2 linked regions of the Bradyrhizobium sp. WD16 genome follow. The protein of the gene in region 1 binds, or shares a complex with, the protein of each later gene. Links are inferred from orthologs where the notes say so. Each region holds a gene or a part of one and is shown on either strand. Other genes may lie near its edges.

Region 1 (15,529 bases):
GCACCAGCCAGTCCGATGCCGGCCTGGCGCAGCTCTTTCTCGACATGCTGGCGGCCGAGCGCGGCGCCGGCGACAACACGCTGAGCGCCTATCGCAACGATCTCGACGACCTCGCCGCCTTCCTCGCCGCGCGCAAGTCGAGCTTCGCCTCGGCCGATACCGACGCCCTGCGCGCCTATCTCGCCGACCTCGATGCCCGCGGCTTCAAGTCCACCACGGCGGCGCGCCGGCTGTCGGCGATGCGCCATCTGTTCCGCTTCCTGCTGACCGAACAGCTCCGCCGCGACGACCCGGCGGCGATCCTGGCCGGCCCCAGGCGCGGCCGGGCGCTGCCCAAGGTCCTGACCATTGCCGATGTCGACCGCCTGCTCACCGCGGCCAAAGCCGCGACAGAGGTGGCGGGGCTGAATGCTGCGCAGCGCCTGCGCGCCCTGCGGCTCTATTGCCTGCTGGAAGTGCTTTACGCCACCGGGCTGCGCGTCTCCGAACTGGTGGCGCTGCCGGTCACCGCGGCGCGGCGGGATGCGCGCATGATCATGGTCCGCGGCAAGGGTGACAAGGAGCGCCTCGTCCCCCTCAATGACGCCGCCCGCGCCGCCATGGCCGCCTATCTCGCAGCCCACGACGCCACGCACGGCAAGGACGGCCGCAGCCGATGGCTGTTTCCGTCCTTCGGCGACAGCGGCCATCTGACCCGGCAGCATTTCGCCCGCGAGCTCAAGGAATTGGCCGCCGCCGCCGGCCTGTCGCCGCGGCTCGTCAGCCCGCATGTGCTGCGCCATGCCTTCGCCAGCCATCTGCTGCACAATGGTGCCGACCTGCGCATCGTCCAGACCCTGCTCGGCCACGCCGATATATCCACCACGCAGATCTACACCCACGTGGTCGAGGAGCGGCTCAAGAGCCTCGTTCGCGACCTGCACCCCCTCGCCGATGGCTGAGCGCAAGCGCCGCTTTCTTGTGTGGACGGCTTCCACTTTGGCGAAAAATGCTCTAGCGCATGCGTGGAATTGCCCCGCCGATCAGGCAATTTTCACTAATGCATTGATCGTGCACGTTTAATTCTCGCCTGCCAGCCTTTTCGCGTTGCCGCGGAAGGGTTCCCATATGTCAACCATGCCGGATCCGATGCGCAGCTATCTCGATTTCGAAAAGCCGATCGCCGAACTCGATTCCAAGATCGATGAATTGCGCGCGCTTGCCGCATCGGGCAGCGACATCGGTGACGAAGTCGCCCGGCTCGAGGACAAGTCCCGCCAGTCGCTCGACGAGCTCTATGCGACGCTCACCCCCTGGCAGAAGACGCTGGTCGCCCGTCATCCACAGCGGCCGCACTGCCTCGACTACGTCAACGCCCTGATCACCGAATTCACCCCGCTGGCGGGCGACCGCAAGTTCGCCGAGGACCAGGCGCTGGTCGGCGGCTTCGGCCGCTTCCGCGGTGAGAGCGTCTGCGTCATCGGCCAGGAGAAGGGCGCCACCACCGAGAGCCGGCTCAAGCACAATTTCGGCATGGCCCGACCCGAGGGATATCGCAAGGCGGTGCGGCTGATGGAAATGGCCGACCGTTTCGGCATTCCGGTGATCTCGCTGGTGGATACGGCCGGCGCCTATCCCGGCATCGGCGCGGAAGAGCGCGGCCAGGCCGAGGCGATCGCCCGCTCGACCGATGCCTGCCTCCAGCTCACTGTGCCCAATGTGGCACTGGTGATCGGCGAAGGCGGCTCCGGCGGCGCCATCGCCATCGCCACCGCCAACCGGGTCCTGATGCTGGAGCACGCCATCTACAGCGTGATCTCGCCCGAGGCGGCCTCCTCGATCCTGTGGCGCGACGGCACCAAGGCGCAGGAAGCGGCGACCAACATGAAGATCACCGCGCAGGATCTGCTGCGCTTCGGCGTCATCGACGGCATCCTCAAGGAGCCGAGCGGCGGCGCTCACCGCGATCCCGACGCCATGATCACCACGGCCGGCAATGCCATCGCGCTGGCGCTCGACGAGCTGCGACCGCTCGACGGCAAGGTGCTGCGCGACCAGCGCCGGCAGAAATTCCTCGCCATCGGCCGCAGGCTGGGCTGACAAGGGCCCCGCCGCGACGGGGAATTGCGGCATTTTCGGGGCAGCCCCCGCCATCGACCGTCGTTCCGGTCTTTACCGTTGATTCACCACGGAACCGGCGGCCGGGGCGCCGACCGGGAAACGAGTTGCGGCAGGCAAACCTTAAGGATAAAAATTTAGCCATCGGCGTCGTCGACGTCGATGGTCCGGTTTGGGGGTCAGGGTTCGACTTGGTCGTGCCTTTTCGCCGACACAGTCTGCGCTGACGCTGTTTGCCGTCGACAGCTGGGGCCGCGGGATTGCGGCCCGTAAGCTGCCCGGCGCGACAGGGCCGGTCCCGGGGTGCGGAGCTTCAGAGTGAAATCACGCCTGCCCGTTCGTGCGCTTGTCGCATCGGCCGCCGCCGCGGCTTCGCTTGCGCTTGCCGGCTGCGATGGCGACAGCCTCTCGACCAGCGCCAAGGCCAACAAGCCGATACCGGAAAAGCTCGTCGCCGAGATGGACGCGAAGAACATGGACAAGGCATCGCCGATGCTTGTCCGGCTGTTCAAGCAGGAGGCCGAGCTCGAGGTCTGGAAGCAGGATCGCAACGGCCGTTTCGCGCTGCTCAAGACCTATCCGATCTGCCGCTGGTCGGGCGATCTCGGCCCGAAAGTCCGCGAAGGCGACCGTCAGGCGCCGGAGGGCTTCTACACCATCACGCCGGCGCAGATGAATCCGCAGTCGGCCTACTATCTCTCGTTCAACATGGGCTATCCCAACGCCTTCGACCGCTCGCTCGGCCGCACCGGCTCGCAGCTGATGGTCCATGGCGACTGCTCCTCGCGCGGCTGCTACGCCATGACCGACGAGCAGATTTCGGAGATCTACTCGCTCGGCCGCGAGGCCTTTTTCGGCGGCCAGCGCGCCTTCCAGGTGCAGGCCTATCCGTTCCGGATGACGCCGCAGAACTTCGCCAAGCACCGCGACAACCCGAACATGCCTTTCTGGAAGATGATCAAGGAAGGCAGCGACCACTTCGAGATGACGCGGCAGGAGCCCAAGGTCGACGTCTGCGACCGCCATTACGTATTCGACGCCCAGCCGCCGGCGGGCTCGACCAAGCCGCTCAGCTTCAATCCGACCGGCGCCTGTCCCGCCTACCAGATCCCCGAAGAGATCGCCGACGCAGTGCGCGAGAAGCAGCGTGAGGACGAGATCAAGACCGCCGAGCTGATCGGCCGCGGCACACCGCAGGCAAGGCGCAACACCGGCATCGACGGCGGCATGAATGCGGTCTTCGCCGCCAAGATTCCGAACGGCCAGACCGGCCTGTCCGATCCGACCACCCCGAACTTCTCGGTGGCCTCGTATTCGCCTGCGCCAGGGACCATTCCGCCGACGGTCAATCCGCCGCAAGCGCCCGAACCGCGGGCCGACGCCGGCTCGCCGGCCAACGGCGACAACCCGGCGCTGGCCACCACCAGCCACGTCGCGACCGTCGCACCGGCGGAGGCCAACGCCCCGGCCGCTTCAACGGGCGGCTTCTTCGGCAACCTCGCCAAGAAGGTCGGGCTGAGGCGGACCGAGACGACGGCCAGCACCACCGCCAGCACCTCGGCACCGACCCCGGCCCCCAAGCCTCTTGCCGCCAGGCTGGCGACAGCCGTGGCCGCGATCAAGCCGGGCGCGAAATCGGCGGACCACAAGAGCGCCGGAAGCAAGAGCCGCGACAGCCAAACCGCCGAGGCCAAGCCGTTGGAGAGCAAGGCGTTGGACAACAAGGCTTCGGATAACAAGGCTTCGGATAACAAGGCCTCGGACGCCAAGCCGATGGCCCAGGCGGTCGCCCGCACCAAGCCGACGACGATCGAGCAGGCGATCGCCGGCGCCCAGCCCGTGGTCCCGACCAATTCCTTCGACGGCCGCTGGACGAGCTTCCGCTAGTGCGGTGGATTTGACGCTCGTTTCAGCATCGCAGCGAGCTCTTCATACGAGCGTCAGATCCACCACACTAGCGTGGCTTATGTCTCGCAATTGCCTATGAGAGGCTTGCCGCAAAGGGCATAGGCAATTGCGAGACGCCACACCTAGTGTCCCGTCTCCGAATTACCGCTTCGTTTGCCTCACCCTCGCACGGTCATTCGGAGACATCGGGACACTAGCAAAATCAAAAAGCTAGTGTGGCTTATTGTCTCGCAATTGCCTACAGGGGCTTGCCGCAAAGGGCATAGGCAATTGCGAGACGCCACACTAGTGTCCCCTCGTTGCCAACGTTCGTAGAAGCGCCTGCTTCGTCATGCCCGGCCCGTGCCGGGCATGACGCGTGAACTTCGGTCCCGCCTCAGACGTAGCGGCCGTGGCAGTGCTTGTACTTCTTGCCGGAGCCGCAGGGGCAATCCTCGTTGCGGCCGACCTTGCCCCAGGTCGAGGGGTCATTGGGGTCACGCGCCGCCGCATTGGCGGACAGGGCCGGCGCCAGCGAGACATTGGCCAGCGCCATGGTGTCCTCGCCGGTGAGCGGATCGATGTGGTGAGCCTCCATCTGCGGCAGCTGCGGCGCCGGCTCTTCCGGCGGCACGATCTCCACCCGCATGAGCTGCGCCGTCACCGCCTCGCGCAGATGGGCGATCAGCGCCTCGAACAGACTGAAGGCTTCCGACTTGTATTCCTGCAGCGGATCGCGCTGGCCATAGCCGCGCAGCCCGATGACCTGGCGCAGATGGTCGAGCATGACGAGGTGCTCGCGCCAGAGATGGTCGAGGGTCTGCAGCAGCAGCGACTTCTCGACGTAGCGCATCACCTCCGGACCCCACTGCGCCACCTTGGCGGCCATGTGCTCGTCGGCCCGCTTCTCGATCCGAGCCAGCAGCTCCTCGCCGGCGATGCCCTCTTCCTTGGCCCAGTCGTGGACCGGCAAGTCGAGGCCGAGGACGCGCTGCATTTCCTCGTTGAGGCCGGCGACGTCCCACTGCTCCGCATAGGCGTGCTCAGGCACATGCTTGGCGACCAGATCCTCGACCAGGATGTGGCGCATGTCGGCGACGGTCTCGGCGACATTCTCGTCGCGCATCAGCTCGATGCGCTGGTCGAAGATCGCCTTGCGCTGGTCGTTCTGGACGTTGTCGAACTTGAGCAGGTTCTTGCGGATATCGAAGTTTCGCGCTTCGACCTTCTGCTGCGCCTTCTCCAGGGCCTTGTTGATCCAGGGATGGATGATCGCCTCGCCTTCCTTGAGGCCGAGGCGGGTGAGCATGCTGTCGAGCCGGTCGGAGCCGAAGATCCGCATCAGGTCGTCTTCCAGCGACAGGAAGAACTTGGAGCGGCCGGGGTCGCCCTGACGGCCGGACCGGCCGCGGAGCTGGTTGTCAATGCGGCGGGATTCGTGGCGCTCGGAGCCGATGATGTAAAGGCCGCCCGGCTTCGTCACCGTCCTGGCGGGCTTGCTGCCCTTGGCCGGCTCGATCTCGACGATCTCCTCCGCCTTGAGCACGAGCTCGCGGAACCTCTCGATGTCGGCCTTGATCTCGGCGATGCGCGCCTGCTTCTCGGCCTCGTCGGTCATGGCGGCGGTTTCCGCCGCCGCCCGCATCTCCAGCGAACCGCCGAGTTTGATGTCGGTGCCGCGGCCGGCCATGTTGGTGGCGATGGTGATGGCGCCCGGCACGCCGGCCTCGGCGACGATATAGGCTTCCTGCTCATGGAAGCGCGCGTTCAGCACAGCGAACAGCTTGGCCGGCTTGCCGGCGCGCGCCGCGGCATAGAGCTTCTCCAGCGCCTTGGGATTGGTGAAGTCGATCTGCTTGTAGCCGTTGTTCTTGAGATACTCCGCGAGCAGTTCGGACTTCTCGATCGAGGCCGTGCCGACCAGCACCGGCTGCAGGCGGGAATTGGCGCGCTCGATCTCGGCGAGAATGGCGGCGTGCTTCTCCTGGGCGGTACGGTAGACCTCGTCGTCCTCGTCGAGACGCTTGACCGGCACGTTGGTCGGGATCTCGCGGACCTCGAGCTTGTAGATGTCGAAAAACTCGTCGGCCTCGGTGGCCGCGGTGCCGGTCATGCCGGCGAGCTTTTCATACATCCGGAAATAGTTCTGGAAGGTGATCGAGGCCAGCGTCTGGTTCTCGGGCTGGACCTGGACGTGCTCCTTGGCTTCCAGCGCCTGGTGCAGGCCCTCCGAATAGCGCCGCCCCGGCATCATGCGACCGGTGAATTCGTCGATGATCACCACCTCGCCGTCACGGACGATGTAGTCCTTGTCGCGGGTGAACAGCGTGTGGGCGCGCAGGCCCTGGTTGATGTGGTGGACGACGGAGACGTTCTCGACGTCGTAGAGCGATTCGCCCTTGAGCTGGCCGGCATCGCGCAGCAGCGTCTCGATCTTCTCCATGCCCGCTTCGGTGAGGGTCACCGAGCGCTGCTTCTCGTCGACCTCGTAATCCGTGGCCTTGTCGAGGCGCGGAATGAAGGTATCGATGGTGTTGTAGAAGTCGGAGCGGTCGTCGAGCGGCCCGGAGATGATCAGCGGCGTCCGCGCCTCGTCGATCAGGATCGAGTCGACTTCGTCGACGATGGCGAAAAAGTGCCCGCGCTGGACCATGTCCTCCAGGCGGTACTTCATGTTGTCGCGGAGATAATCGAAGCCGTATTCGTTGTTGGTGCCGTAGGTGATGTCGCAGGCATAGGCCTGCTTGCGCTGCTCGTCGTCGAGACCGTGAACGATGATGCCGGTGGTCAGCCCGAGGAAGCCGTAGATCTCGCCCATCCATTCGGCGTCGCGGCGGGCGAGGTAGTCGTTGACCGTGACCACATGCACGCCCCGGCTGGCCAGCGCGTTGAGATAGACCGCCAGCGTCGCCACCAGCGTCTTGCCTTCACCGGTGCGCATCTCGGCGATATCGCCCTCGTGCAGCACCATGCCGCCGATGAGCTGGACGTCGAAATGGCGCTGGCCGAGGGTCCGCTTGGAGGCCTCGCGCACGGTGGCGAAGGCGGGCACCAGGAGGTCGTCGAGGGTCTTGCCGTCGGCAAGCTGCTTGCGGAACTCGTCGGTGCGGGCGCGCAGCGCCTCGTCGGACAATTTGGCGAGTTCAGGCTCCAGCGCGTTGATCGCTGCAACGCGGGGATAGTAGGCCTTGATCCGCCGGTCGTTGGCCGAGCCGAAAAACTTGCGGGCGAGGGCGCCGATCATCACGTGTCCTGTCTTGTGCAGCCGGCTGTTTCAGCCGGCTGCAGGGAGCCGGCCAAGGACGGCCGTCTTCGAGGCGGAAGGCCTCACATCATGTTGTCGCGGAGCGCGGCCGAAGCCGGAAAACCCTTGGCCGGGCAATCCCTTGCGCAGACTGGCGCAGCGGCACGGGAGTGGCAGTCGGGAGGCTTTACCGGCGCTGGCGCGGCCGAACGCACCATGATCGTCAGACCCTGGCGGGGCAGAGATATGGGTGGGTCAAAGTCTTGTCAACGGCGCAGCCCTTCGCCAAGCATTTCATGAATTTCATGATTTTGACGGGTTTTTGCGTTGCCAATCGATCGCGCTTGGGCGAGTGTCCGCGGCCTTTTCGTCAGCCGGTGGCCAGAGTGAAAACGTCGTCCCGACGCACCCTTGCCGCCAGTGCGGCGGATTGACGTAGGTACCAGCGTTGCGGCTCGTCCGTCACACGTGCGTCACAGCCGGATCTGCACTGGAATAGTAACGTTGGAAACGGGACATTTGAACGTAGTGCGGGCCTATCTTGGAAGTGCCGGACCGCCGCGACCGACCAGACGCCGATCGATTCAACAACGAACCTCCTCGATCTCGACCACAGAAGGATTGTCCATGACCTTTGCCTCCCCCCGCCCGCTCGGCGCGCTGCGCCTTGGCCTCCTCGCCGCCGTGGCGACCGGCCTGTCGCTCGCATTCCTTCCCGGCCTGCCCGCCCGCGCCCAGGACAGCAATGCGGTGGTCGCCAAGGTCAACGGGGCCGAGATCCGCGAGAGCGATATCGCCGTGGCCGAAGAGGAATTGGGCCCGAGCCTCGCCCAGATGGATCCGGCGACCCGGCGCGAGAACGTCGTCAACTTCCTGATCGACCTCAAGCTCGCGGCCAAGGCGGCCGAGGACAAGAAGGTCCAGGACCGCGACGACTTCAAGAAGCGCCTCGCCTTCGCCCATGACCGGCTGCTGATGGACAGCCTGCTGGCGGTGGAAGGCAAGGCCGCCACCACCGACGAGGCCATGCACAAGGTCTATGACGACGCCGCCAAGCAGATCTCCTCCGAGCAGGAAGTCCATGCCCGCCACATCCTGGTGGAGACCGAGGACGAGGCCAAGCAGGTCATCGACGAACTGAAGAAGGGCGCCGATTTCGCCGAACTCGCCAAGAAGAAGTCCAAGGATCCGGGCGCCTCCGACGGCGGCGACCTCGGCTTCTTCACCAAGGACCAGATGGTGCCGGAATTCTCCACTGCCGCCTTCGCCCTCGAGCCGGGCAAGATCTCCGACCCGGTGAAGTCGCAGTTCGGCTGGCACGTCATCAAGGTCGAGGAGAAGCGCAACCGCAAGCCTCCGGCATTCGACCAGGTCAAGGCGCAGATCGAGACCTATGTCACCCGCAAGGCCCAGGCCGACTACGTCAGCAAGCTGCACCAGAGCGCCAAGATCGAGCGCCTCGACAAGGCTGCGGACGCCGCCAAGAGCGAGACCAAGAGCGAGACCAAGCCCGACGCCAAGTCGGACGCCAAGTCCGACGCGATGGCTCCGGCGAAGAGCGAGCCGGCCAAGAAATAAGCGCCGCGCACGGTGCTGAACAGCAAACAGCAACCGGGGCCGCGCTGCGGCTCCGGTTTTTTTGTGGTTTCGGCGACCACGATGACGCCTGCGGCGAAAACCACGTAACCGGCGGCCGGAAAAGGTATCCAGTTTCCGGATCATGTTCTAAATAGCGCCGTTCCTCGATTTTCGGATTCGCCCATGGCCGCCTCGATCTCGCCGCTCGCTCCCGCAACCACGCCGCAGATGCCAGAACTCAAGGGCGTCCGCCTCGCCACCGCGGCCGCCGGCATCCGCTACAAGGGACGCACCGACGTGCTGATGGTGCTGCTCGATCCGGGCACCACCGTCGCCGGCGTCTTCACCACCTCGAAATGCGCTTCGGCGCCGGTGGAGTGGTGCCGGGCCAAGCTCAAGGGCAAGACGGCGCGGGCGCTGGTGGTGAACTCCGGCAACGCCAACGCCTTCACCGGAAAGACCGGACGCGCCGCCACGACGCTGACCGCCGGCATCGCCGCCCGGGCCGCCAGTTGCAAGCCGGCCGACGTCTTCCTCGCCTCCACCGGCGTGATCGGCGAACCGCTCGACGCCACCAAATTCGACGGCGTGCTGCAGCAGCTCGCCGAGCGTGCCACCGCCGGCGGCTGGCTCGACGCCGCGCGCGCCATCATGACCACCGATACGTTTCCCAAGGTCGCAACCGCGAAGGTCAGGCTCGGCAAGGCGACGGTCACCATCAACGGCATGGCCAAGGGCGCCGGCATGATCGCCCCCGACATGGCGACCATGCTGTCCTTCGTCTTCACCGACGCGCCGATCGCGGCGCCGGTGCTGCAGTCCCTGCTCAAGAGCGGCGTTCACGACACCTTCAACGCCGTCACCATCGATGGCGACACCTCGACCTCCGACACGCTGCTGGCCTTCGCCACCGGCGCCGCGGCCGCGGACGGCGCCCCCAGGATCAACCGTGCCAGCGATCCGCGGCTGAAAGCCTTCGCCAAGGCCTTCCACGCCGTGCTGGCCGATCTCGCCGAACAGGTGGCTCGCGACGGCGAAGGCGCCCGCAAGCTGGTCGAAATTCTGGTGGAAGGTGCCACATCGGACAAGTCGGCGCGACGGATCGCGTTGACGATCGCCAATTCGCCGCTGGTCAAGACCGCCATTGGCGGCGAGGACGCCAATTGGGGCCGCGTCGTCATGGCGGTGGGCAAGGCCGGCGAGCCGGCGGACCGCGACAAACTGTCGATCGCCTTCAACAGCATCCGCGTCGCCCACAAGGGCGCGCGCGACCCGGATTACGACGAGGCGACGGTGTCGGCGGCGATGAAGAAGCCGGAAATCCAGATCCGCGTCAGCCTTGGTCTCGGCAAGGGTCGCGACCGGGTGCTGACCTGCGATCTCACCAAGGAGTATGTCGCCATCAACGGCGACTATCGGTCGTGAGGCTCATCCTCGTCGTCGCCTGCGCGCTGATCGATGCCGACAACCGCGTCCTGCTGGCGCAGCGCCCGGAGGGCAAGGCGCTGGCCGGCCTGTGGGAATTTCCCGGCGGCAAGCTCGATCCCGGCGAGCGGCCGGAGGCTGCGCTGATCCGCGAGCTCGACGAGGAACTCGGCATCACCGTGCGCGAGGCCTGCCTCGCGCCGCTGACCTTTGCGAGCCACGCTTACGAGGACTTCCACCTCCTGATGCCGCTCTACATCTGCCGGCGCTGGGAAGGCACCGTCACTGCGCGCGAAGGCCAGCAGCTCGCCTGGGTGCGGCCCAACAAGCTGCGCGACTACCCGATGCCGCCAGCCGACCTGCCGCTGATTCCGCATCTGACGGATCTGCTGCTGTAGTCTCGCGTCCGCTTCGCGCTCCGCCACGGTTCACAGCAATCAGGGCGTCAGGCCCCGCCGATCTCACCTCCGCCGCTTCAGCGCCTCGGCGAGGCTGACGTTCGCCGAGCCCGGCTTGAGCGGCTGTTGCTGGCTTTCATGGGGCGCCCAGCCGGACAGCCAGACCACCTCGAAAGTGGCGCGGACGCGGCCGTCAGCGTCGGCGAAGCGCTCGCCATAGATCTCGACCGCGCGCAGCAGGGTCTGCCGGCGCAGCGGCGTGCGGCGCCGCTCGGTGAGCGGATTGGTCGCGCCCATGCGCCGCAGGTCCTGCATCAGCGCCAGCGCGCTGTCGTAGCGCACGGTCAGGCGGTCGACGTCGGTGACCGGCAGGGCGAAGCCGGCCCGCTGCAGCAGGGCGCCGAGCTCGCGCAGGTCGGCGAACGGCGCGACACGCGGCGACAGGCCGCCCTCGACCTCGGCCTCCGCCGCGGCGAAGGCCTCGCGCAGTTCGGTCAACGTCTCGCCGCCGAGCAGCGCGGCGAGAAACAGCCCGTCCGGCCGCAAGGCGCGGCGCAGCTGCGCCAGCACGCCGGGAAGATCGTTGACGAGATGCAGGGCCAGCGCCGAGACGGCGAGATCGATCGATTCCGGGGCGAGATCGAGCCGCTCGTCGTCGGCGACGAGCAGCGGGATTTCGCGCGCCGGCATGCGCCCGGCCAGCAGAGTGGCCAGCTTGAACTCCGGCGTGCCGACATCCGCCGCCGCGGTGAATTCGCGCAGCACCGCGCCAAGCCGTTCGTTCAGGTCCTCGACCACGCGATCGAGCAGGAAGGTGGCCGGCCCGAGCCGCGCGGCGCGCGCCCGGCGCGTGGCGATCAGCGCGCGGTCGAACAGGATGGGCGCGGTCTTGCGAGACCCGGTCATCGGCGACGTCCAGTCATGGCGCGACGCTTTAGCAGCTTTGCGCGGCGTTGGGGCACCTCAAATCAGGCTGGAATGCCTGAGCGGCGGGTTCCGCAGCGCTGGCGTCCCGTTTCCAACGTTCGTATTCCTTTGCAGCAGGCGCTTCTACGAACGTTGGAAACAAGGGGACACCAGCATCAATATGATTCTAGTGCGGTTTTGGATCTGACGCTCGTATGAAGAACTCACTGCAATGCTGAAACGAGCGTCAGATCCACCGCGCTAGTGCGGCGTCTCGCAATTGCCTATGTTCTTTGCGGCAAGCCCCTGTAGGCCATTGCGAGACATAAGCCGCACTCGCTTTTTGGTTTTGCTAACGTCGTCACAGCGTCACCTTTCGAGGCCGGCCGCAGCATGGCCCACCTGATCAACCGCAGCCTCGCCAACTCGCGCAGCGTCGCCCGGGCCTGTGCCGCGGCGCTGGCGAGCGCGGCGCGACTGGCGCTGGACGTGGCGCTGCCGACGCTGTGCGTCGCCTGCCGCGAGCCGGTGGCCGGCGAAGGGGTCTGCGCCGCCTGCTGGGCACGATTGTCCTTCATCGCACCGCCATTCTGCGAACGACTCGGCATCCCCTTCGTCTACGATCCGGGACCCGGGCTGCTGTCGATGGAAGCGATTGCCGCACCCCCGTCCTATCGCCGCGCCCGCGCCGCGCTACGCTACGACGACGCGGCCAAGCCGCTGGTCCACGGCCTCAAATACCAGGATCGAACCGATCTCGCGCCGACCATGGGGCGCTGGATGGTCCGCGCCGGGCGCGAGTTGCTCGCCGAGGCCGATCTCCTCGTTCCGGTGCCGCTACACTGGCGCCGCGGCTTCTCCCGCCGCTTCAACCAGTCCGGCGCGCTCGCCGCCGCGGTCAGCCGCATCAGCGGCGTGCCGATGGCGCCGCTGGCGCTCGCCCGGCTCAAGCCGACCCGTCAGCAAGTGGGCCTGAGCCGCGGCGAACGCGCAAAAAACGTGCAGGGTGCCTTCAAGGTACTTCCGGGGCAGAAGGCCGCCGTCGCCGGCCGGCGCATCGTCCTGGTCGACGATGTGCTGACCTCGGGCGCGACGGTCGATTCCTGCGCCCGGGCGCTGCTGCGCGCCGGCGCCGCCGAGGTGGATGTGCTGGTCTTTGCGCGGGTTGTGGACAGCTTTCGGCCTCCCATATAATCGGGAAACCGTATTTCGAGGCCTTTCATGACGTCCGATCCCGTGACCGCCGCTGTTGAGATCTACACCACCCAGACCTGTGGCTATTGCCGGGCCGCCAAGTCGCTGCTCAGCCGCAAGAGCATCGCGTTCCGCGAGATCGATGTGTCCGCCGGCGGCGGACTGCGACAGGCCATGGTGGCGCGCGCCAATGGCCGCACCACCGTGCCGCAGATCTTCATCAACGACCTTCACGTGGGCGGCTGTGACGATCTCTATGCGCTGGAGCAGGAAGGCAGGCTGGACCGCCTGCTGGCCGGAGAGGAGACCGCATCGTGAGCAGCGAGGCCGGACCCGTGGCGCCATTCACCGCAGCGATGATCCAGACGCGGACCGGGCTGTCGCCCGAAGCGAGCTTCGATCAGGCCGCGGCGATGATCCGGCAGGCGGTGGCGGACGGGGCCGGCTATGTGCTGACGCCCGAGATGAGCAACCTGATGCAGGAGAACCGCAAGGCGCTGTTCTCGCTGCTGCAGGACGAGGAGCTCGACCGGTCGCTGGCCGGCTATCGGCAGCTGGCGCGCGATCTTGCCATCCATGTTCATGTCGGCTCCCTCGCCGTGAGAGCGAGCCCGGAGCGCGCCGCCAATCGCTCCTTTCTGATCGATCCGGCGGGCGAGATCGTCGCCCGCTACGACAAGATCCACATGTTCGACGTCGATCTCGATCATGGCGAGACCTACCGGGAATCGGCCAATTACCAGCCCGGCGAATCCGCCATTCTCGCCGACCTGCCGTTCGGCCGCTTCGGCCTGACCATCTGCTACGATCTGCGGTTTCCCTCGCTCTATCGTGCGCTGGCCGAGGCGGGCGCCGGCTTCATCACCGTTCCTTCGGCCTTCACCCGCAAGACCGGCGAGGCTCATTGGCATGTGCTGCTGCGGGCCCGCGCCATCGAGACCGGCTGCTACATCTTCGCGGCCGCCCAGGGCGGCAAGCACGAGAACGGTCGCGAAACCTACGGCCATTCGCTGATCATCGATCCGTGGGGCACGATCCTCGCGGAAGGCGGCGTCGATCCCGGCGTCGTCATGGCGAGGATCGACCCTGCCAAGATCGACAGCGTGCGGCGGAGCATTCCCTCGCTGGAGCACGGCCGCCGCTTCAGCGTCGCCGACCCCCATGGCAGCACGGGGTATCTGCATCTGGTGCGGAGCAAGGCATGATCCGCTACGCGCTTCGCTGCGACAAGGGGCACGAGTTCGAGAGCTGGTTTCAGAGTTCCGCGGCCTACGACGGCCAGCGCAAGCGCAAGCTCGTAACCTGCCCGTCGTGCGAATCCGCCAACGTGGAAAAGGCGATCATGGCGCCGCGCGTGATCGGCAAATCGCGCGGCAAGACGTTGCCTGCGACGCCGGCCGCGGCCGCCGCCGAAGCGTCTGCCCCACCCTCTTCGTCCGAACCCGCCCCCGCCGAATCCGTGGCGCTGGTGTCGCCGCAGGAGCGCGAACTGCGCGCCAAGCTCAAGGAGCTGCGCGACCTCATCGTCAGCAAGGCAGAGGACGTCGGCGACAAATTCCCCGACGAGGCGCGGCGCATGCACTACGGCGACATCGAACACCGGCCGATCTACGGCGAGGCTTCGCTCGACGAAGCGCGCTCGCTGATCGAGGAAGGCATCGAGGTCGCGCCGCTGCCGATCGTGCCCGACGATCGCAACTGATGCGGCAACGCCGGTCGCCCCGATCGACAAGCTCAGCGTGGTGCTGGTGGCGGTCAGGGACCGACGGGCGCCGATCCCCGGTCAGCCGTGACGGATCGCCGCGATGCCGTCGCGCGCCAGCTGGTCGGCGCGCTCGTTCTCGGCATGGCCGGCATGGCCGCGCACCCAGTGCCAGCGCACCTCGTGCTGATGCAGCGCCGCGTCGAGGCGCTGCCACAGATCGATGTTCTTGACCGGCTTCTTGTCGGCGGTGCGCCAGCCATTGCGCTTCCAGCCGTGAATCCAGGCGGTGATGCCCTGGCGGACATACTGGCTGTCGGTGGTGAGATCGACCACCGCCGGCCGCTTCAAGGCCTCCAGCGCCGAGATCGCCGCCATCAGCTCCATGCGGTTGTTGGTGGTGTTGCGCTCGCCGCCGCTGAGCTCCTTCTCGAGCTCGCCGAACCGCAGGATGGCGCCCCAGCCGCCTGGCCCGGGATTTCCCGAACAGGCGCCATCGGTGTAGATCAGCACATGCGGCTTGGCCGCATTGGTCGCCTCGGTCACGCCCCTTGCCTCATCGATCAACATCTCATTCCAAGCAAAATCATTCCAGGCCGTAGTCGCGCACGCTCGCAACGCTCTGGTGGAAGCGCAATTTGCGCAGGTATTCCAGCGGATTTTTGGGCCTGACGAGGGCGCCGGGCGGCACGTTGAGCCAGTCCACCGCCCGCGTCAGCAAGAAGCGGATGGCGGCGCCGCGCGCCAGAACCGGCAAGGCGTCCTGCTCCGCGGCCGAGAGCGCGCGCTCTCGGCCATAAGCGTTGAGGAAGGCCCGCGCCTTGGTGACGTTGAAGGCGCCGTCCGGCTCGAAGCACCAGGCATTGAGGCAGATCGCCACGTCGTAGGCGAGGACGTCGTTGCAGGCGAAATAGAAGTCGATCAGCCCCGACAGCGTGTCACCGAGGAAGAGGACGTTGTCGGGAAACAGATCGGCGTGGATCACGCCTTCGGGCAGATGCCGCGGCCAGGCACTGTCGAGAAAGCCGAGTTCAGCGGCGAGCAAGCCACCGAGCCCGCTCTGGATTTCGTCGGCTCGCGGCGCCATCGCGGCGTAGA
Region 2 (15,069 bases), 2.6 Mb from region 1 along the record:
GCAATCGCCTTCGCGGGACCCTTGCGGGTGCGCGCGTTGGTGTGGGTGCGCTGACCGCGCACCGGCAGGCCGCGACGATGGCGCAGGCCACGATAGCAGCCGAGGTCCATCAGACGTTTGATGTTGATGCCGACCTCGCGGCGCAGATCGCCCTCGACCAGGTAGTCGCGGTCGATGACTTCGCGGATCTGCAGCACTTCCTGGTCGGTGAGCTGGTTGACGCGGCGATCGACCGGAATCTTCACCTTGTCGAGGATATCGGCCGCGTTCTTCTGGCCGATGCCATGAATGTACTGCAGCGCAATCAGCACGCGCTTGTTGGTCGGGATATTGACACCGGCGATACGGGCCACGGTCTTCACTCCTGTTACCAGCCTAGTGGCCGGATCTTGCTCTGTCGTCGGGCGGTGTTCACAAACGCAAACACGACGCCCTGCCCTGGTTGCTCTCGGGGCCCGGCATCGTCCGAAACGTATCCGACTGGATGCGGGCTTATTAAAGGATTCAACGGCGTTTCGTCAACCGTCTGGATGCCTTGGTCCTTGTTTTGGCGACCTTCCGGCCGGCTTTTTTCGCGTTTTTTGCCGTTCTGGCGGTACTCCGGGCCGCCTTGGTCACCTTCCGGCTCCCCGCACCCCGCCCCGCCTTGCGAGCAGCTGCCCTGCCCGGTTTCGCGGCGGATTTCTTGGCCGCCTTCTTCACCGCCTTCTTCCCGCTGGAGGCCTTCCTGGCGGCCTTTTTCGCGGTCTCCGGTACGGCCTTGCCCGTCTTGCGGCCGGCCTTGGCAGCCTTTTTCGCGCCAGCCTTCACCGCCGGCCTGACCGGCTTCCGGGGGGCACCGGCCTTCTTCGCCGAGCGCTTGCGAGCCGGCTTTGCCCCTTTTTTCAAGGTATCGCGGCCAACAACGGCGTCCAGCACCCGGGCAATCTCGCGGGTGACCTCATCGATCGACATCATGCCGTCGATGGTCACCAGCATCCGACGCTCGGAATAATAGTGCACCAGCGGCGCGGTCTGGGCACGATAGGCCCCCAGGCGCTTGGACAGCACTTCGGGAGTGTCGTCGGCCCGCACCGTTTCGCCGCGGGCCTGCATCTGCGCCACCCGGGTTTCGACCCGCTGCAGCAGCGCGCTCTCGTTGACCCGCAGTTCGATCACCGCGTCGAGCTTCAGGCCCCGCGCCTTGAGAAGCGCATCGAGCGCTTCGGCTTGCGGCACCGTGCGCGGAAAGCCATCAAGGATGAAGCCCTTGGCGGCGTCCGGCTGGGCAATGCGATCGGCGATGATGCCAATCACGACGTCATCGGGCACCAAGGCGCCGCTCGCCATGATGTCCTTGGCCTTCAGCCCGATCGGCGTTTCGGCGACCACAGCCGCCCGCAGCATGTCGCCGGTGGACAGCGGCACGATGCCATAACGTTCGACCAGAAGTTTCGCCTGTGTTCCCTTGCCGGCTCCCGGCGGCCCGAGAAGGATCAATCTCATCGACGACGGCCCCTCAGCTTTGATTTCCTGATCAGCCCTTCGTACTGGTGGGCCAACAGATAGCCCTGCACCTGGGCGACGGTATCCATCGTCACACTGACCACGATAAGAAGCGAGGTGCCGCCGAAGTAGAACGGCACCGAGGCGTAGGAAATCAGGATTTCCGGGATCAGGCAGACGATCGCCAGATAGATAGCGCCGAGCACAGTGATTCGCGACAGCACGTAGTCAATGTATTCCGCGGTGCGCTCACCGGGGCGGATGCCCGGAATGAAGCCGCCGTGCTTCTTCAGGTTGTCCGCGGTCTCGGTCGGGTTGAACACGATGGCGGTGTAGAAGAAGGCAAAGAACACGATCAACGCCAGGTAGAGCACCAGGAACAACGGCCTGCCATGGCCGAGCTGGGTCGTGAGCCACTGGAACCACTCTGGCCCCTTGCCGGCGTTGAAGTTCGCAACCGTGGTCGGCAACAGCAGCAGCGACGAAGCGAAAATCGGCGGGATCACGCCCGAGGTGTTGAGCTTCAGCGGCAGATGCGAGGATTGGCCCTCGAACATCTTGTTGCCGACCTGACGCTTCGGATATTGGATCAGCAGCCGGCGCTGCGCCCGTTCCATGAAGACGATGAAGGCGATCACCGCCACGGCCATTACCATGATCAGCAGGATGATGCCGGTGGAGAGCGCGCCTTGGCGGCCGAGCTCGAGGGTGCCGGCGATCGCCGACGGCAACTCGGCGACGATGCCGGACAGGATGATCAGCGAGATGCCGTTGCCGATGCCGCGCGAGGTGATCTGCTCGCCGAGCCACATCAGGAACATGGTTCCGCCGGTCAGGGTGATGGCCGTGGAGACCCGGAAGAACATGCCCGGATCGGCGACCACGTTACCTGCCCCTTCGAGACCAACGGCGATGCCGTAGGACTGGAATGCCGCCAGCAGCACCGTGAGATAGCGGGTGTACTGGTTCAGCGTCTTGCGGCCGGCCTCGCCTTCCTTCTTCAGCGCCTCGAGCGACGGCGACACCGTCGTCAGCAGCTGAATGATGATCGACGCCGAGATGTACGGCATGATGTTCAGCGCGAAGATCGCCATGCGGTGGATGCCGCCGCCGGCGAACATATTGAACATGCCGAGAATGCCGCCCTGCTGGGTGCGAAACACCTGTTCCCAAATGGCAGGATCGATGCCGGGCAACGGGATATAGGTCCCGAGCCGATAAACAAGCAGCGCACCCAGAGTAAACCAGATGCGCTTCTTGAGTTCGTCGGCCTTCGCGAACGCCGAAAAGTTCAGGTTGGCGGCAAGTTGTTCTGCTGCGGAGGCCATGTAACCCCGGTCCTTTCACTCATCATGGCCGCCAGGCAGCGGCCATCCCCGTCTTCTGCAGTGACACAGGTAAAGACGCGGACGCCCGGCACAAGGCCGGGCCTGACGCATTCTTAAGACGCCTTCTGCTCGCCTTCGGCCTCGCGCGGCGCCAGGATCTTGACCGAGCCACCCGCCTTCTCCACCGCCTCGACGGCGGACTTGGAGGCGCCATGGACCTCGACCGTGATCTTGGACTTGAGCTCGCCGCGGCCGAGCAGGCGCACGCCGTCGCGGGCGCGGCGCAGCACGCCGGCCTCGACCAACGCCGCGGCGTCGACCGTCGCTCCAGCGTCCAGCTTCTTGGCGTCGATCGCCGCCTGGATCCGGTCGAGATTGACCTCGGTGAGGTCGAGCCGGAAGATGTTGTTGAAACCGCGCTTCGGCAGACGGCGATGCAACGGCATCTGACCGCCTTCGAAACCCTTGATGCGGACACCGCTGCGTGCGGTCTGACCCTTGCCGCCACGGCCGCTGGTCTTGCCCTTGCCGGAACCGATGCCGCGGCCCACTCGCATGCGCTTCTTGCGCGAGCCGGGATTGTCGGCGAGATCGCTGAGCTTCATCGCCCTGTCTCCTTACTTCTCGTCGACGACGCGGACGAGGTGCTGAACCTTCTGGATCATGCCGCGAACCGACGGGGTGTCTTCCACCTCGGCAACGCGGCCGATCTTGTTGAGACCGAGCCCGACCAGGGTCGCGCGCTGCGACTCGTGGCGACGGATGGGGCTACCGGTCTGCTCGATCTTGATGGTCTTTGCGGCCTTGGCCATTGCTCAAACTCCTCGGCGCCGATCAGTCCGCGGCCGCTTCGGCGTCGCCGCCGATACGGCGCGACTGCAGCACGGAAACCTTGAGATTGCGGCGGTTGGCGACCGAACGCGGTGAATCCTGATGCTTGAGCGCGTTGAAGGTCGCACGCACCATGTTGTACGGATTCGACGAACCGATCGACTTCGCCACCACGTCCTGGATGCCCAGCGTCTCGAACACGGCGCGCATCGGACCGCCGGCGATGATGCCGGTACCGGGAGGGGCCGCGCGGAGATAGACCTTGCCGGCGCCGTGACGGCCGGCAATGTCGTGATGCAGCGTGCGACCTTCGCGCAGCGGCACCCGCGTCAGATTGCGCTTGGCCGAGTCGGTGGCCTTGCGGATCGCCTCAGGAACCTCGCGCGCCTTGCCGTGGCCGAAGCCGACGCGGCCCTTCTGGTCACCGATGACGACCAGCGCCGCGAAGCCGAAGCGCTTGCCGCCCTTGACCACCTTGGCGACGCGATTGATGTGAACGAGCTTGTCGACAAACTCGCTGTCGCGCTCTTCGCGCTCCCTGTTCCGTTCGCGGCCGCCGCGTTCGCGTTCACCTGCCATGGTGCTGTCCAATCCTTGAGGAGCGCTCCGCCCCTGTCCTGTGTCCGTTCAACTTCAATCCACTGAGCCTGGCCCCGATCGGAAGATCCGGCACCCCGGCCTTCCGGACCACGCCCTTAGAAACTCAGCCCGCCTTCGCGCGCCGCATCGGCCAGCGCCTTGACGCGACCGTGATAGAGATACTGCCCGCGGTCGAAGACCACTTCCTTGACGCCGTTCTTGACGGCGCGTTCCGCCACCAGCTTGCCGACCGCGCTCGCCGCATCGATGTCGGCGCCGGTCTTGCTGCCATCGCGCAGCGACTTCTCCAGCGACGAGGCCGAAGCCAACGTCACGCCCTTCAGGTCGTCGATGACCTGGGCGTAGATGTGCTTCGACGAACGGAACACCGACAGCCGCGGGCGGCCGGCACCGGTGCGCCGCAACTGCAGCCGCACGCGATTCTTGCGACGGGCATTCGTGACCTTGAGTTTCGACATGACCCGCTCCGTTACTTCTTCTTGCCTTCCTTGCGGAAGATGAACTCGTTGGCGTACTTCACACCCTTGCCCTTATAGGGCTCCGGCGGACGATAGCCGCGGATTTCGGCGGCAACCTGACCAACCCGCTGCACGTCGATACCGTTGACGACGATCTCGGTCGGCTTCGGGGTGGTGATCGCGATGCCCTCCGGGATTGGATAGAGCACATCGTGACTATAGCCGAGAGCGAGCTGCAGGTTCTTGCCCTGCACCGCGGCGCGGTAGCCGACGCCGGTGATCTCGAGCCGCTTCTCGAAGCCCTTGGTGACCCCCTCGACCAGGTTAGCGACCTGGGCGCGGGCGGTGCCGTAAAGCGAGCGCGCGCGCTTGGTCGTAAAGCGCGGATCGACCGTGATCGCGCCGTTGTCGAGCTTCACCTCGACGTCGTCGTGGACGACGAACTGGAGCTGGCCCTTCGGACCCTTGACCTTCACGGTCTGGCCCTCGACGGTCGCCGTCACACCCGACGGCACCGCAACAGGCTTCTTGCCAACGCGGGACATTATGATCCCCTTCTCTATCAGAACACGGTGAAGAGAACTTCGCCACCCACATTCGCCTCGCGAGCGTCGTGGTCAGCCATGATTCCCTTCGGCGTGGAAAGCACTGAAATGCCGAGGCCGTTGTTGACGCGCGGCAGGTTCTTCACCGAAGCGTAGACCCGGCGGCCGGGCTTCGACACGCGCTCGATCTCGCGGATCACCGGCTCGCCGTCGAAATACTTGAGCTCGATCTCGAGCTCGCTGCGGCCGCCGGTGTGCTCCACCGAGGTGAAGTCGCGAATGTATCCCTCGGTCTTGAGCACCTCGAGCACATTGGCGCGCATCTTCGAGCCCGGGGTCGAAACCTTGGACTTGTTGCGCATCTGCGCGTTGCGGATGCGGGTGATGAGATCGCTGATCGGATCGTGCGTGGACATCTTTTCCGACCCTCCTTACCAGCTCGACTTGACGAGGCCCGGGATCAGGCCCTTCGAACCGAGCTCGCGCAGCGCGATACGGCTCAGCTTGTTCTTGCGATAGACCGAGCGCGGACGACCGGTAAGCTCGCAGCGATTGCGGATCCGCGTCGCCGACGAATTGCGCGGCATCTCGGCGAGCTTCAGCGTCGCGGCAAACCGCTCTTCCAGCGGCTTGGTCTTGTCGTTGATGATCGACTTGAGCTTGCCACGCTTGTCCGCGGCGTTCTTGGTCATCCGCCGACGCCGGTTGTTCTTCTCGATCGAACTCTTCTTCGCCATATCAGGCTCCTGAATTTCCGCGTTTGAGATCGTGTCTCACTGCCGGAAAGGGAAATTGAACGCGGTCAACAGCGCCCGCGCCTCGTCGTCGGTCGGCGCCGTGGTGCAGACCGTGATATCCATGCCCCAGGTCTCGCCGGACTTGTCGTAGTCGATTTCCGGGAAGATCAGGTGCTCCTTGATGCCGAGCGAATAGTTGCCGCGGCCGTCGAAGCTCTTGGGGTTGAGACCGCGGAAGTCGCGAACGCGCGGCAGCGCGATGTTGATCAGGCGGTCGATGAATTCGTACATCCTTGCCTTGCGCAGCGTGACGCGTGCGCCGATCGGCTGGTTCTCGCGCAGCTTGAAGGTCGCGATCGCCATGCGCGACCGGGTGATGACCGGCCTCTGGCCGGAGATCAGCGCGAGGTCGGCGGCTGCCAGCTCGACCTTCTTGCGGTCGTTGACCGCCTCGCCGACACCCATGTTGAGGACGACCTTGGACAGCTGCGGCACCTGCATGACGTTGGCGTAGCCGAACTGCTCCGTCAGCTTGGTGCGGATTTCCTCGTCGTACTGCGCGCGAAGGCGCGGAACCTGTACGGTCTCAGCCATCGATCTCTGCTCCCGAACGCTTGGCGACACGCACCTTCGTTCCATCCTGCTGAATCTTGAAACCGACGCGGGTCGGCTTGCCATCCTTGCCGACGATGGCGAGGTTGGACAGGTGGACGGGCGCCTCCTTGGAGATGATGCCGCCCTCCTGGCTCTGGGTCTGCTTCTGGTGGCGCTTGACGAGGTTGACGCCGCGCACGAGGGCACGGCCCTCGGACGGACGCACCTCAAACACCTCGCCGGTGCGACCCTTGTCGCGGCCGGTGAGCACAACCACCTTGTCGCCCTTGCGGATCTTCGCAGCCATTACAGCACCTCCGGCGCGAGCGAGATGATCTTCATGTGGTTCTTGGCGCGAAGTTCGCGCGGCACCGGTCCGAAGATACGGGTGCCGACCGGCTCCGACTGGTTGTTGATCAGCACGGCCGCGTTGCGGTCGAAGCGGATCACCGACCCGTCGGCACGGCGGATATCCTTCGCCACGCGCACGACGACCGCCTTCATGACGTCGCCCTTCTTCACCTTGCCACGCGGAATCGCTTCCTTGACGGACACGACGATAATGTCGCCGACGGTCGCATAGCGGCGCTTGGAACCCCCAAGCACCTTGATGCACATGACACGGCGCGCGCCTGAATTATCGGCCACGTCGAGGTTGGTCTGCATCTGGATCATTGATGCACCTCGTCCTCTTTCTGCTGCGCTACTGCGCGCTTAAGCTGTTTTCTTCTGGCCCTGGACGACCGTCCAGCGCTTTAACTTCGAGATCGGCTTGCTTTCCTCGATCCAGACCTGGTCGCCCGTCGAGAACTCGTTGTTCTCGTCGTGAGCGTGGTAGTTCTTGGAGCGGCGGATCGTCTTCTTGTAGATCGGGTGGGTGAAGCGGCGATCGACGCGCACCACAACCGTCTTGTCCTGCTTGTCGCTGACGACGACGCCCTGCAGAGTACGTTTCGGCATCTTCGGCCCCTTACTTGGTCTTCGCGGCGCGCTTCTTCTGCGCGGCGATGGTCTTGATGCGAGCGATGTCGCGGCGGGCTTCGCGCAGGCGCGAGGTGTTCTCGAGCTGCCCGGTTGCGCGCTGGAAGCGCAGATTGAAGCGCTCCTTCTTCAGCTTGACGATCTCGTCGTCCATCTGATCGGCGCTCATCGCACGGACATCGGCTGGTTTCAGTTCGGCCATGGCGAAAATCCTCACTCCGCGATGCGCGCGACGAAGCGCGTCTTGATCGGCAGCTTGGCGGCGGCCAAGGTCAGCGCTTCCCGCGCGGTCTGGTCAGTGACGCCGTCGATCTCGAATAGGATGCGGCCCGGCTTGACCCGCGCCACCCACAATTCGGGGGTGCCCTTGCCGGAGCCCATGCGAACTTCGGCCGGCTTCTTCGACACCGGAACGTCGGGGAAGACGCGGATCCAGACGCGGCCGACGCGCTTCATGTGACGGGTGAGCGCCCGGCGGGCGGCCTCGATCTGGCGGGCGGTGACGCGCTCCGGCTCCATCGCCTTCAGCCCGTACTGGCCGAACGACAACGTCGCGCCGGACGACGCCACGCCGTGGATCCGGCCCTTGTGCGCCTTGCGGAATTTCGTGCGCTTTGGTTGCAACATGTTCTTGTTCCCGGCTTACGCCTTCAAACCTTCTCGAAAAACCAGATCAGGCCGCGTCGCGGCGCGACCTCGGGCTGGAGCCCTCGCCTTCCGCGAGGCGCTTGTCCTGCGCCATCGGGTCGTGCTCGAGAATCTCGCCCTTGAAGATCCAGACCTTGACGCCGCAGGTGCCGAAGGTCGTGAACGCTGTGGCGACACCGTAATCGACGTCGGCGCGCAGCGTATGCAGCGGCACGCGGCCTTCACGGTACCACTCCATGCGGGCGATTTCGGCGCCGCCGAGACGGCCCGAGCAGTTGATGCGAATGCCCTCGGCGCCGAGGCGCATCGCCGACTGCACCGCGCGCTTCATGGCGCGGCGGAACGCGACGCGGCGCTCGAGCTGCTGGGCGATCGATTCGGCGACGAGCGTCGCATCGAGCTCAGGCTTGCGGATCTCGACGATGTTCAGCACCACGTCCGACGATGTGATCTCGGCAATCCGCTTGCGCAGCTTGTCGATGTCGGCACCCTTCTTGCCGATCACCACACCCGGACGCGCCGAGTGGATGGTGACGCGGCACTTCTTGTGCGGCCGCTCGATGACGATACGGGCGACAGCGGCCTGCTTGAGCTCCTTGTGCAGCAGCTCGCGGATGCGGACGTCCTCGTGCAGCAGCTTGCCGTATTCGGCCTTGCCGGCATACCAGCGGGAATCCCAGGTCCGGTTGATACCCAGACGCAGCCCGATCGGATTGATCTTCTGACCCATCGTTGTCTCCTGCGCCCTTCGTTACGCGCTCGCCTCGACCTGACGAACGACGATCGTCAGTTGCGAGAACGGTTTGAACACGCGTCCCGACCTGCCGCGACCGCGCGGCGCGAAACGCTTCATGACGATACCCTTGCCGACATGCGCCTCGGCGACGACCAGGTCGTCGACCTCGAGGTCATGATTGTTCTCGGCATTGGCAATAGCCGATTCCAGGCACTTCTTGACGTCGATCGAGATCCGCTTGCGCGAAAACTCGAGATCGGCGAGCGCAGACGACGCCTTCTTGCCGCGGATCATGGCCGCGACCAGATTGAGCTTCTGCGGGCTCACCCGCAGCATCCGGGCGACCGCCTTGGCCTCGTTATCGGCGAGGCTCCGTTCGCGCTTTGGTTTGCTCATAACCTAATCCTCAAGCCCTCTTGGCTTTCTTGTCGCCCGAATGGCCGTGGAAGGTGCGGGTCGGCGAGAACTCACCGAACTTGTGACCGACCATTTCCTCGTTGACCGCAACCGGCACGTGCTTCTGGCCGTTGTAGACGCCAAAGGTCAGGCCAACGAACTGCGGCAGGATCGTCGAGCGACGGCTCCAGATCTTGATAACGTCGTGACGGCCCGACGCGCGCGCGGCATCGGCCTTCTTCAGCAGTGAGCCCTCGACAAACGGGCCTTTCCACACCGAACGAACCATGGCGTGCGATCCTTACTTCTTCCGCTTGTGGCGGCTGGCGAGAATGAATCTCGTGGTGGACTTGTTCTTGCGGGTCTTCTTGCCCTTGGTCGGCAAGCCCCACGGGGTGACCGGGTGACGACCGCCGGAAGTGCGGCCTTCGCCGCCGCCGTGCGGGTGATCGATCGGGTTCATAGCGACGCCGCGGTTGTGCGGGCGGCGACCAAGCCAGCGCTTGCGGCCGGCCTTGCCGATCGACGTGTTCATGTGGTCCGGATTGGACACCGCACCGATGCTGGCGATGCAGCGGCCGTGCACCAGGCGCTGTTCGCCCGAGTTGAGACGCAGGATGACGTAGTCCTGGTCGCGACCGACGATCTGGGCGTAGGTGCCGGCCGACCGGGCGATCTGACCACCCTTGCCGATCTTCATCTCGATGTTGTGGACGATGGTGCCGACCGGCATGTTGCCCAGCGGCATCACGTTGCCCGGCTTGACGTCGACGTAGTTGCCGGCGACGACGGTGTCACCCACCGCGAGGCGCTGCGGCGCCAGGATGTAGGCCTGCTCGCCGTCCTGATACTTGATCAGAGCGATGAACGCGGTGCGGTTGGGGTCGTATTCCAGCCGCTCCACGGTCGCCGGCGCGTCCTGCTTGGCGCGCTTGAAATCGACGACGCGGTAGGCCTTCTTGTGGCCGCCGCCGCGGAAGCGCACGGTGATGCGCCCGGTGGCGTTGCGACCGCCGCTCGAGGACTTGCCCTCGGTCAGCGTCTTGACCGGCTTGCCCTTGTAGAGCGCGGAACGATCGACCATCACCAGCTGGCGCTGGCCCGGCGTCGTGGGATTGAATGTCTTCAGTGCCATCGTCGTGTCGCCTTACAATCCGGTCGTGACGTCGATGCGGTGGCCCTCTTCCAGGGTCACGATTGCGCGCTTGCTGTCAGACTGCGTACCGAAGGTGCCGCGGAAGACCTTGGTCTTGCCCTTGCGGACAATCGTATTCACGCTCTTGACCTTGACGTCGAACAGCTTCTCGACTGCTTCCTTGATCTGCGGCTTGGTCGCCTTCGGCGCCACCTTGAACACGACCTGATTGTGTTCCGAGGCAGTCGTCGCCTTTTCGGTGATGACCGGCGCCACGATCACGTCATAATGCTTCGCATCGATGGTCATTTGAAGCGCGCCTCCAGCGCATCGACGGCCGCCTTGGTCAGAACCAGCTTCCGACGGCGCAGGATGTCGTAGACGTTGATGCCCTGGACCGGCAGCACGTCGATATTGGGGATGTTACGCGCCGCAGCCGCGAAGCCGTTGTTCACTTCGGCACCGTCGACGATCAGGGCGTTGGTGAGGCCGAGGCCCGAGAAATGCCCGGACAGCACCTTGGTCTTGGCGTCGTTGAGCTCGGCGCTATCCAGCACGATGAGCCCGCCATCCTTGGCCTTGGCGGAGAGCGCATGGCGCAGGGCCAGCGCGCGCACCTTCTTCGGCAGATCGATGGCATGGCTGCGCACGACCGGACCGAAGGCACGACCGCCGCCGCGGAACTGCGGCACGCGGGCCGAGCCGTGACGGGCGCCGCCGGTGCCCTTCTGCTTGTACATCTTCTTGCCGGTGCGCCAGACCTCGGCGCGATCCTTGGCCTTGTGAGTGCCGGCCTGGCGCTTGGCGAGCTGCCAGATCACGCAGCGCTGGATGATATCCGCGCGCGGCTCGAGACCGAAGATCTCATCCGACAGCTTGACCGACCCGGCGGCCTTGCCTTCGAGCGTGGTGACGTTCAGTTCCATCACGCGCCCTCCTTCTCGACGGCGGCTTCGCCGCCATTGGCTACCTTGAACTTGCCGGGCTTCGGCGCATCCTTCGGCAGCGGTTTTTTCACCGCATCGCGCACGGTGATCCAGCCGCCCTTGGAGCCCGGAACGGCGCCCTCCACCAGGACGAGGCCGCGCTCGACGTCGGTCGACACCACACGCAGGTTCAGCGTGGTGATGCGGTCGACACCCATGTGGCCGGGCATCTTCTTGTTCTTGAAGGTCTTGCCGGGATCCTGGCGGCCGCCGGTCGAACCGATCGAACGGTGCGAGATCGACACGCCGTGAGTGGCGCGCAGACCGCCGAAATTCCAGCGCTTCATGCCGCCGGCAAAGCCCTTACCGACCGAGGTGCCGGTGACGTCGACAAACTGGCCGACGACAAAATGGTCGGCCTGGATCTCGGCGCCGACCGGCAGCACCGCATCGTCGGACACGCGGAACTCGGCCACCTTGCGCTTCGGTTCAACCTTGGCGATGGCGAACTGGCCACGCTCGGCCTTCGGCAGATACACCGACTTGCGCGAGCCGGAACCGAGCTGCAGCGCGGTGTAGCCGTTCTTGTCCTTGGTGCGGTGCGCCAGCACCTGGCAGTTGCTCAACTTCAGGACCGTGACGGGAATATGCTCGCCGGTCTCGGTAAAGACCCGCGTCATCCCGACTTTCTGAGCGATCACTCCGGAACGCATTGGCGTTCTTCCTATCTCTTCGTCCGAAACCGGACCTTGATCTTAAAGCTTGATCTCGACATCCACGCCGGCGGCGAGGTCGAGCTTCATCAGCGCGTCCACGGTCTGCGGGGTCGGATCGACGATGTCGAGCAGGCGCTTGTGGGTGCGCATCTCGAACTGCTCGCGGCTCTTCTTGTCGACGTGCGGCGAACGGTTGACGGTGAACTTCTCGATGCGCGTCGGCAGCGGGATGGGCCCGCGCACCTGAGCGCCGGTCCGTTTCGCCGTATTCACGATCTCACGGGTCGACGTATCGAGGATGCGATGGTCGAACGCCTTGAGCCGGATGCGGATGTTTTGGCCGTTCATTGCCGTTGTCTTTCTTTCGTCTTCGCCCCTCGGGAGCGAGGCGGTCACAACTTCTTGGTCTTCGCGTCTCTTGGAAAGCGGTCATCCGCGGCGAACCGCGGATGACCCGGCGCCCGTTCAAGGGCGCGATCGCTTACTCGATGATCGAGGCGACGACGCCGGCACCGACGGTGCGGCCGCCCTCGCGGATGGCGAAGCGCAGCTTCTCTTCCATGGCGATCGGCACGATCAGATGCACTTCCATGGCGATGTTGTCGCCCGGCATCACCATCTCGGTGCCCTCCGGCAGGTGCACCACACCGGTCACGTCGGTGGTGCGGAAGTAGAACTGCGGACGGTAGTTGGTGAAGAACGGCGTATGGCGGCCGCCCTCCTCCTTGGTCAGGATATAGGCCTCGGCCTTGAACTTGGTGTGCGGCTTCACCGAACCCGGCTTGCACAGCACTTGGCCGCGCTCCACTTCCTCGCGCTTGGTGCCGCGCAGCAGCGCGCCGATGTTGTCGCCGGCCTGGCCCTGGTCGAGCAGCTTGCGGAACATCTCGACGCCGGTCACCGTGGTCTTCTGCGTCGGCTTCAGGCCGACGATCTCGATTTCCTCGCCGACCTTGATCACGCCGCGCTCGACACGGCCGGTCACCACGGTGCCGCGACCCGAGATCGAGAACACGTCTTCCACCGGCATCAGGAACGGCTGGTCGATCGGACGCTCCGGCTGCGGAATGTACTCGTCAACATTGCGCATCAGTTCCAGGATCGCGTCGTGGCCGAGCTTCGGATCCTTGTTCTCCAGCGCCGCCAACGCCGAACCCTTGATGATCGGGATCTTGTCGCCCGGGAAGTTATACTTCGACAGCAGTTCGCGGACCTCAAGCTCGACCAGCTCCAGAAGCTCCGGATCGTCGACCATGTCGCACTTGTTGAGGAACACCACGATCGCCGGAACGCCGACCTGACGCGCCAGCAGGATGTGCTCGCGGGTCTGCGGCATCGGGCCGTCCGCCGCCGACACCACCAGGATCGCGCCGTCCATCTGCGCCGCGCCGGTGATCATGTTCTTGACGTAGTCGGCGTGCCCCGGGCAGTCGACGTGGGCATAGTGCCGGTTCGCAGTCTCGTACTCGACATGCGCCGTCGAGATCGTGATGCCGCGCGCCTTCTCTTCCGGCGCCTTGTCAATCTGGTCGTATGCCGTGAACGTCGCGCCGCCCGTCTCCGCAAGCACCTTCGTGATCGCCGCAGTCAGCGACGTCTTGCCGTGGTCGACGTGACCAATCGTCCCGATGTTGCAATGCGGCTTCGTACGTTCAAACTTCTCTTTGGCCATGACACTCTCCGTTCAGGCTTTGACAGTCGTCAAAGGCGATCAGGCAAACTTCTTCTGGACTTCCGCTGACACGTTGGCCGGAGCCTCGGCGTAGTGGTCAAACTGCATCGTGAAGGTCGCGCGACCCTGGCTCATGGAGCGCAGGTTGTTCACGTAACCGAACATGTTCATGAGCGGCACCATCGCGTTGATGACGTTGGCGTTGCCGCGCATGTCCTGCCCCTGGATCTGGCCACGGCGGGAGTTGAGGTCGCCAATCACCGATCCGGTGTAGTCTTCAGGTGTCACCACCTCGACCTTCATGATCGGCTCGAGCAGCACCGACTTGCCCTTCTGCAGGGCTTCGCGGAACGCAGCGCGCGAGGCGATTTCGAAGGCCAGCGCCGAGGAGTCGACGTCATGGAAGGCGCCGTCCACCAGCTGGACCTTGACGTCGACCACCGGGAAGCCGGCGACCACACCCGAGGTCAAAACGCTGTTGAGGCCCTTTTCGACGCCCGGGATGTATTCCTTCGGCACCGCGCCGCCGACGATCTTGGACTCGAATTCGAAGCCCTTGCCCGGCTCGTTCGGCTCGACGACGAACTTCACCCGGGCGAACTGGCCGGTACCACCGGTCTGCTTCTTGTGGGTGTAGTCGACCTCGGCCGGCTTGGTGATCTTTTCGCGGAACGCCACCTGCGGCGCGCCGATATTGGCGTCGACCTTGTAGGTCCGCTTCAGGATGTCGACCTTGATGTCGAGATGGAGCTCGCCCATGCCCTTGAGGATGGTCTGGCCGGACTCCTGATCGGTGGAGACACGGAAGGACGGATCCTCGGCGGCAAGCTTCGCCAAGGCGATGCCCAGCTTCTCCTGATCGGCCTTCGACTTCGGCTCGATCGCAATCTCGATGACCGGCTCCGGAAATTCCATCTTTTCGAGGATCACCGGCTCATCGGGATCGCACAGCGTGTCACCGGTGCGCGCTTCCTTGAGGCCCGCCAGCGCGACGATGTCGCCAGCATAGGCTTCCTTGATGTCCTCACGGTTGTTGGCATGCATCAGCAACATGCGCCCGATCCGCTCCTTGCGGTCGCGGGTCGAATTGATGACGCCAGTGCCCGACACCAGCGTGCCGGAATAGATGCGGCAGAAGGTAATGGTGCCGACGAAGGGGTCGTCCATGATCTTGAAGGCAAGCAGCGCCAACGGCTCCTTGTCCTCCGCCTTGCGCACCACCTCGTTGCCGTCCTCGTCGATGCCCTTGATCGCGGGCACGTCGATCGGCGACGGCAGGTA

The links.
Region 2: the proteins of secA (region 1) and secY are in contact, whole or in part, in a crystal structure (PDB 3DIN), measured with the Thermotoga maritima proteins. The link is inferred for Bradyrhizobium sp. WD16 from one-to-one orthologs. Residues at the interface, in WP_004082002.1 of Thermotoga maritima: Glu261, Ala262, Arg263, Lys300, Ala301, Arg302, Thr303, Ile304, Ile305, Leu323, Tyr324, Asp325, Pro326, Val329, Ser330, Tyr333, Ile336, Lys340, Phe345, Val349, Glu363, Phe364, Tyr374, Ser375, Gly376, Gly377, Glu393, Ile395, Thr482, Ser483; in WP_004081795.1 of Thermotoga maritima: Glu108, Gly109, Glu110, Glu111, Ala236, Glu237, Arg238, Arg239, Ile240, Thr241, Ile242, Gln243, Tyr244, Ala245, Arg246, Arg247, Val248, Thr249, Gly250, Arg251, Arg252, Val253, Tyr254, Gly256, Ala257, Ser258, Thr259, Tyr260, Leu261, Pro262.

Annotation. Positions count from the first base shown.
Region 1 is NZ_CP028908.1:1,492,096-1,507,624, forward strand. Bases 4,182-7,626 are described here. They hold secA (preprotein translocase subunit SecA), read right to left. Parts: upstream 7,229-7,626; coding sequence 4,382-7,228; downstream 4,182-4,381. Outside these bases: site-specific tyrosine recombinase XerD, read left to right, coding at 1-941; DB459_RS06925 (acetyl-CoA carboxylase carboxyltransferase subunit alpha), read left to right, coding at 1,117-2,079; DB459_RS06930 (murein L,D-transpeptidase family protein), read left to right, coding at 2,416-3,984; DB459_RS06940 (peptidylprolyl isomerase), read left to right, coding at 7,856-8,806; bifunctional glutamate N-acetyltransferase/amino-acid acetyltransferase ArgJ, read left to right, coding at 8,990-10,231; DB459_RS06950 ((deoxy)nucleoside triphosphate pyrophosphohydrolase), read left to right, coding at 10,228-10,629; DB459_RS06955 (methyltransferase domain-containing protein), read right to left, coding at 10,693-11,535; DB459_RS06960 (ComF family protein), read left to right, coding at 11,929-12,729; grxC (glutaredoxin 3), read left to right, coding at 12,772-13,047; DB459_RS06970 (carbon-nitrogen hydrolase family protein), read left to right, coding at 13,086-13,934; DB459_RS06975 (DUF1178 family protein), read left to right, coding at 13,931-14,431; rnhA (ribonuclease HI), read right to left, coding at 14,513-14,977; DB459_RS06985 (homoserine kinase), read right to left, coding at 15,018-15,529. UniProt on the Escherichia coli protein: Required for protein export, interacts with the SecYEG preprotein conducting channel.
Region 2 is NZ_CP028908.1:4,131,837-4,146,905, reverse strand. The notes cover bases 648-3,632. They hold secY (preprotein translocase subunit SecY), read right to left. Parts: upstream 2,814-3,632; coding sequence 1,482-2,813; downstream 648-1,481. Other genes in these bases: rpmD (50S ribosomal protein L30), read right to left, coding at 3,431-3,625; rplO (50S ribosomal protein L15), read right to left, coding at 2,927-3,418; DB459_RS19240 (adenylate kinase), read right to left, coding at 648-1,485. In the rest of the region: rpsM (30S ribosomal protein S13), read right to left, coding at 1-353; more of DB459_RS19240, read right to left, coding at 505-647; rpsE (30S ribosomal protein S5), read right to left, coding at 3,648-4,223; rplR (50S ribosomal protein L18), read right to left, coding at 4,340-4,702; rplF (50S ribosomal protein L6), read right to left, coding at 4,714-5,247; rpsH (30S ribosomal protein S8), read right to left, coding at 5,265-5,663; rpsN (30S ribosomal protein S14), read right to left, coding at 5,679-5,984; rplE (50S ribosomal protein L5), read right to left, coding at 6,021-6,578; rplX (50S ribosomal protein L24), read right to left, coding at 6,571-6,885; rplN (50S ribosomal protein L14), read right to left, coding at 6,885-7,253; rpsQ (30S ribosomal protein S17), read right to left, coding at 7,293-7,538; rpmC (50S ribosomal protein L29), read right to left, coding at 7,549-7,761; rplP (50S ribosomal protein L16), read right to left, coding at 7,773-8,186; rpsC (30S ribosomal protein S3), read right to left, coding at 8,233-8,937; rplV (50S ribosomal protein L22), read right to left, coding at 8,959-9,339; rpsS (30S ribosomal protein S19), read right to left, coding at 9,350-9,628; and 7 more genes. UniProt on the Escherichia coli protein: The central subunit of the protein translocation channel SecYEG. Consists of two halves formed by TMs 1-5 and 6-10.